DNA from 2 places in the Micromonospora sp. NPDC047465 genome. Region 1 is predicted to be linked to the other one. Evidence: riboswitches for the same ligand, from Rfam matches in the RefSeq annotation. Region 1 holds a riboswitch; the other holds the start of a gene.
The links. Region 1 has a riboswitch for thiamine pyrophosphate ahead of thiE (thiamine phosphate synthase). Riboswitches for the same ligand answer to the same signal wherever they lie in the genome.

Region 1 (3,197 bases):
GCGCTCCGTCGAGGCCGAGGTGGTGCCGGCCTGCGAGCGGTTCGGCCTCGGGCTGCTGCCGTTCTTCCCGCTGGCCAACGGGCTGCTGACCGGCAAGTACAAGCGCGACCAGGCCCCGCCCGCCGGCAGCCGCCTCGCCGGAGGCGGCCGGTACGCCCAGCGCCTCGCCGCCGCCGACTGGGACACCATCGAGGCGATCGAGGCGTACGCGAACGAGCGGGGACTGTCGATGCTCCAGGTGGCCATCGGCGGGCTGGCCGCCCTGCCGGCGGTGACCTCGGTCATCGCCGGCGCCACCACGCCTGAGCAGGTGCGCTCCAATGCGGAGGCGGGCGCCTGGCAGCCCGCCGACGAGGACGTCGACGCCCTCCGCGCCATCCTCTGACCCACCCCGGCACCGCCCCGGGCACCGCGTCGCGATGCCCGGGGCGGTGTCGACGTCCATCCGTCCCCGCGCGCGCCTCGCGCCGCGCGGGCTCGGTGGAACGCCATGGGTGTCACCCGGCCCCGCAGACACCCACCACGTTCCACCGAGCGTCGGGTCGCATCGCGCACGGCGTGCCGCCGGCCGTGCGCGGCGGCGGCCCGACGCGTGCCGGATGCTCAGCGGGTGGAACGTCGTGGGTGTCACGGGGGAGGCGGAAGACGCACACCATGGTGCTCCGCCGCTCTGGCGCGCCAGCTCGCCGGTCAGGAGCCGGGAGGGCGTCGGTGTGAGGAGCGGGCCGGGGCAGGGGCGGGGCGGGTCAGGGGGCGGGGTGGCGCTCGCGGAGGGCCTGGGCGACCAGGGCGACGGTACGGTCGGGGTGCCGGAGCACGTCGTCGGCGGTGAAGCGGAGGACGACCCAGCCCACCGCGCGCAGGGCGTTGAGGCGGGCGACGTCCTGTCGGAAGTGGGTGCGTTCGCGGTGGTGGTCGCCGTCGTACTCCACCGCGACGCGCAGCCCCGGCCACGCCAGGTCCACCCGGCCGACGAAGCGGCCCGCGGCGTCGCGCACGTCGTGCTGAGCGGTCGCGGGCGGCAGCCCCGCGTCGAGCAGGAGCAGCCGGAGGCGGGTCTCCATCGGCGACTCGGCCAGCGGCTCCGCCAGCGCCAGTACCTCTCGCAGTAAGGGCAGGCCGGGCCAGCCGGGCCTCGCGTCGGCGTATGCGCGCAACGTGGGCAGCTTCACCACCCGGCGGTGCAGCAGCGCGTCGACGGCGACCAGGGCCTCCTCCCGGGGGGGCCTGGCGGCCCAAATCGAAGGCGCTGCGCAGGGCAGTGGTGACGGGCAACCCCGCCGAAGCGGGTGCGGTCGGACTCCGGCACCACCGACCGGGTCACCCGCAGCCGCGGGTGCGCGCGCATCCGCGCGGCGCGCGGCAGCAGCACGGCGACCGGCGTGTCCCGGTCGAGAAGGTCGACGCCCCAGAGGTACGCGGCGCTGCGGCCGGCGATCACCCCGCCGGTCGGCAGCGCCAGCGCGACCGCGTCGCACCACATCCGGTGGTCGTCCGCCCGGTAGCCGTCCCGGTGCACGTGGACGTCGGGGAGGAGCCGCCGCCAGGACCGCCCGCGCAGCATCGTCCAGGTGAGTAGGCCGTCGGCGACGGCGGCACTGCCCAGGAAGGGGCGGAACGCCAGGCGTGGGGGAACTCGGGCGAGGGAGGGCATCCGGACAGCATGGCGTGACCGCGTGGTCACGCGCCGCCCCGATCGTCGGCTTCGGACGGTCGGTGTGAAATCCGCGTCCCGCCCTTGGCGGATCCGGCGATCCGTCGTACGGTGACACGCGCAAGTGACCCACGGGAGCCCGGTGCACCGGGCTGAGAGGGGGGCTGAGAGCCCCCGACCGTCGAACCTGATCCGGGTAATGCCGGCGCAGGGAGGAGTGTTGCCGTGCCGTCCCTTGGGCGACTGCATCTGATCACCGACACCCGACCCGGGCGGGATCCGCTGGCCGTGCTGCGGGCCGCCCTCCCGGTGGCCCGCGCGGAGCTGGTCGTGCAGGTCCGCGTCAGCGACGACGCCACCGACCGGGAGGCGTACGACCTGGCTCGCCGGGTGGTCGCGCTCTGCGCGCCGTACGACGTCCCCTGCCTCGTCAACGACCGGCTGCACGTGGCGCTGGCGGTGGGCGCCGCCGGCGGGCACGTCGGCGCGGCGGACCTGCCGGTCGGGGCGGCCCGCCGGGTGCTCGGCGCGACCGCCGTGCTCGGGGCCACCGCCCGCGAGCCGGGGACGGCCGCCGAGGCGGTCGCCGCCGGAGCCAGCTACCTGGGCGTGGGTCCCTGCCACGCCACGAGCACCAAGACCGGCCTGCCGGCGCCGATCGGGCCGGCCGGGGTGCGCGCCGTCACCGCCGCCGTGGACGTGCCGGTGGTCGCGATCGGCGGGGTGACCGCCGCGAACGCGCCCGCGCTGCTGGCCGCCGGGGCGTACGGGGTGGCGGTGGTGGGGGCGCTGTCCGGGGCGGCCGATCCGGCCCGGGCGACGGCGGAACTGCTGGGAGCGCTGGGGTGCTGAGCCGGCCGGACGTCGCCGTGGTGGGGGCGGGACCGGTCGGGCTGGCGATCGCCTGGCGCTGCGCCTCGCGGGGGCTCCGCGTCGTCGTGCACGATCCCGCCCCGGGCTCCAGCGCGTCGCACGTCGCCGCCGGGATGCTCGCCCCGGTCGCCGAGGCGTACTTCGGCGAGCACGAGCTGACCGGGCTGCTGACCGCCTCCGCCGCCCGCTGGCCGGCCTTCGCCGCCGAGCTGACCGCCGCCGCCGGCGTGGACGTCGGCTACCGGACCGAGGGCACGCTGATGGTCGGGCTCACCGCCGACGACCTGGCCGAGGCGCGCCGGCTGTGGGCGTACCAGCAGGGTCTCGGGCTGCCGGTGACGCCGCTGCGCCCCTCGGCGCTGCGGGACCGCGAGCCGGCGTTGGCGCCCCGGGTGCGCGGCGGTGCGCTCGCCGCCACCGACCACCAGGTCAACCCGCGCCGGCTGGTGCCGGCGCTGCGCACGGCCGCCGAACGGGCCGGCGCCACGCTGGTGCCCGCCGCCGTGCGCCGGCTCTCCGACGTGGACGCGCGCGTCACGGTGGTGGCGGCCGGCTGCGGGGCGGCGGCCCTGACCGGGCTGCCGGTGCGGCCGGTGAAGGGCCAGGTGCTTCGGCTCCGCGCGCCCGGCGGCGGCGCGCCGGGCTTCCGGCACGTCATCCGGGGGTACGC
Region 2 (3,197 bases), on a different contig from region 1:
CGGGTCGTGGGTGACGGCGACCAGGCCGTGCCCGGCGTCGCGCAGCTCGGCGAAGAGGTCCACCAGTTCCAGCCAGGTCCGCCGGTCCTGGCCGAAGGTGGGTTCGTCGCAGACGAGCAGGCGGGGCGCGGTGGCCAGGGCCGTCGCCACGCTCAGCCGCCGCGCCTCCCCACCGGACAGGGTGTACGGGTTGGCCGCGGCGAGCTTCGTCAACCGCAGCCGGGACAGCAGGTCGTCCACGGTGGACCGGACCGCCGCCTCGGGCTGGCCGGTGCGGCGCGGGCCGAGGGCCAGCTCGTCGAAGACGGTGGTGGCGACGAACTGGTGCTCCGGGTCCTGGAAGACCGAGCCGATCCGCCGGGCCAGCGCCGGGGCGCGCCAGCGGTGCGGGGGAGTGCGGGCGTCGGAGCCGGCCAGCGCCGCCGTCGCCACGACCCGGCCGGCTCCCGGCTTGAGCAGCCCGCCGAGCAGCAGCGCGAGGGTCGACTTTCCCGCTCCGTTCGGGCCGAGCACGGCGAGCGCCTCGCCGGCGCGTACCGCCAGGTCGACGGCGGCCAGCCGGGGCGGCAGGCCGAGCCGGTCGGCGGTGAGCAGCAGGTCGCCGGCCGGCGCGGTGGCGTGGCGGGGCGGCACGGGCCGGCCGGGCACCCAGACGCCCGCGGCGGCGAGCGCGTCGCCGTGGGCGCCGAAGACGGCCTGCGGCGTGCCGTCCGCGCGGACGCCGCCGCCCGGTTCGAGCACGACCACCCGGTCGACCAGCGGCATCGCCTCGGCGACCCGGTGCTCGACCAGGATCAGGGTGGTGTCGGCGTCCAGCGCGCCGGCCACCGCCGCGCGGACCAGCGCGGCGCCGGTCGGGTCCAGGTTGGCGGTCGGCTCGTCGAGCAGCAGCAGCCCGGGCCGCAGGGCCAGCACCCCGGCCAGGGCGAGGCGTTGCTGCTCGCCGCCGGAGAGGGCCGCGGTGGGCCGGTCCCGGTGGTACGGGAAGCCGACCCGGGCCAGCGCCTCGTCGACGCGGGGCCAGATCTCCTCGGCGGGGACCCCCCGGTTCTCCAGCCCGAACGCCACGTCGTCGCCGCTGCGGGCCATCACGAGCTGGGTCTCCGGGTCCTGGAAGACGATGCCGACCCGTTCCCGGCCCTTTCGGGGGTCGAGCCCGTCGATCTCGACGGTGCCCTCCTGTTCGCCCGAGTCCTCGGGCAGCAGCCCGGCCAGCGCGGCGAGCAGGGTGCTCTTGCCGGCGCCCGACGGCCCGAGCAGCAGCACCCGCTCGCCCGCCTCGACGCGCAGGTCCACCCCGCGCACGGCCCACGCCCGACGCCCGGCGTGCCGCCACCCGAACCCCCGCAGCGTCACCGCCCCCACGCCGTCCCCCTTCCGGCCCACGCGCGGGCGTCGACCATGAGGTTGGCGGCACCCACGGAGATCCACGTCGCCGTCCACCTCATGATCAACTCCGATTCCGGTGGTGCGGGTCAGACGGCGGCGCGTTCGCGGCCGGCGGGGAAGCGGTCCAGGACGCCGGTGCCCGCCAGGGCGCGGGTGAGGGCCCAGCCGCCGGCGCCGGCGACGGCGGCGGCGCTGACGACGGTGAGCAGGGCGTACGGGACCCGGTAGCTGCCGAGCGCGTAGTCGACGTTCCACACGAAGAAGTCGAACAGCGCCGCGCCGAGGCCGGTCAGCGCACCGGCGAGCAGCGCGGTGGGCAGCCGGAACGAGCGGTACCGGAACGCGGCGAAGGCCACCTCGGCGCCGAGCCCCTGGATGAGGCCCTGGACGATGGTGATGCCGCCCCACTCCGAGCCGAGCAGCGCGGAGACCGTCGCCGCCACCGCCTCGCAGAAGAGCGCCGCGCCGGGCTTGCGGATCACCAGGCCGCCGAGCACGGCCGGGACCAGCCATACGCCGTACATGATCGCCTGGCCGGCCGGGAAGAAGGCGAACGCCGGGTCGACGGCCCGCCACAGCAGGCCCCAGGCCCAGAAGATGACGCCGAACGCCACCGCGATCACCGCGGCGATGACGACGTCGAGTGTGCGCCACCGGGTGGTCGTGTTGTCTCGCATGATTGCTCCCAGTCCTGAACGCGAACCAGGAGAAGACGCACGCCGCGCCCGGTGTGGCCGGACGGCGGCGCGGCTGGAGGTCGACCGAACTCCCTGCGCTGGCATTACCCAGATCAGGTTCGAGGGTCTGCGGGCGGTGCCCGCACTCTCAGCGCTGTGCGCTCCCCTGTCGGATGTGAAGTTGTCGCGCCGACGCTAACACCTTTGAAGATCATCGGGCAAAGTGATCTTTCCGCTGGTCACCCGCGCGTTCGCTCGATCTCGTCGGTTCCGGCCGGTACTCTCGGGCGGCCACTGGCGGAATCGGCGGAGGAAACCACGTGACATCCGAGGTTGACCGCTCCGTGCCGGATGGGCGCACCCCGGGGGCGGTCGGTGTGGCCGCGCCGGGCGGACCACCGCACGAGCCGGCCGGCGGCGGGAGCGCCTGGCGGGTCGGGTCGGTCGAGGTGCTCGCGGGCCTGCTGGTCCTGCTGGTCGTCTTCCGTGAGCCGCTCGCCGGGGCCCTGTCCGCGCCCCGGCTGCAGACCTGGACCACCGTCTTCGTCTCGGTCATGGTGCAGGCGGTGCCGTTCCTGGTCTTCGGGGTGGTCCTCTCCGCCGTGATCGCGGTCTTCGTGCCCCGGTCGTTCTGGGCCCGGGCGCTGCCCCGGCACCCCGCGCTCGCGGTGCCCGTGGCGAGCGCGGCCGGCGTGGTGCTGCCCGGCTGCGAGTGCGGGTCCGTGCCGATCGCCGGGTCGCTGATCCGGCGCGGGGTCACCCCGGCCGCCGCGCTGGCCTTCCTGCTCGCCGCCCCGGCCATCAACCCGATCGTGCTCACCGCCACCGCGGTGGCCTTCCCCGACGCCCCGGAGATGGTCCTCGGCCGCGGCGTCGCGAGCCTGGTCGTCGCGATGGTGATGGGGTGGCTGTGGCTGCGCCTCGGCCGGGCCGACTGGATTCGGCTGCCGCGCCGGCCGGAGCTGGACGACGGCCCGCGCGGGCGGGCGTTCTGGGCGGCGGTCCGGCACGACGTCACCCACGCCGGCGGGTTCCTGGTGGTCGGCGCGGCGGCCGCCGCCACCATCAACGTCGTCGTGCCCGAGCGCTGGTTGCAGACACTCGCCGAGGACCCGGTGCTCTCGGTGCTCG

Region 2: linked by a shared signal. The riboswitch ahead of ABZ793_RS22840 (ECF transporter S component) and the one ahead of thiE (thiamine phosphate synthase) in region 1 are both predicted to bind thiamine pyrophosphate.

Annotation. Positions count from the first base shown of each region.
Region 1 is NZ_JBEYTP010000025.1:98,022-101,218, forward strand. It holds gene ABZ793_RS22380 (aldo/keto reductase) at 1-385, shown strand, start outside; gene ABZ793_RS22385 (DUF559 domain-containing protein) at 747-1,172, opposite strand; gene ABZ793_RS22390 (hypothetical protein) at 1,169-1,654, opposite strand; TPP riboswitch at 1,777-1,885, shown strand; gene thiE (thiamine phosphate synthase) at 1,880-2,506, shown strand; gene thiO (glycine oxidase ThiO) at 2,500-3,197, shown strand, end outside.
Region 2 is NZ_JBEYTP010000026.1:84,528-87,724, forward strand. It holds gene ABZ793_RS22835 (ABC transporter ATP-binding protein) at 1-1,365, opposite strand, end outside; gene ABZ793_RS22840 (ECF transporter S component) at 1,476-2,066, opposite strand; TPP riboswitch at 2,139-2,244, opposite strand; gene ABZ793_RS22845 (permease) at 2,444-3,197, shown strand, end outside.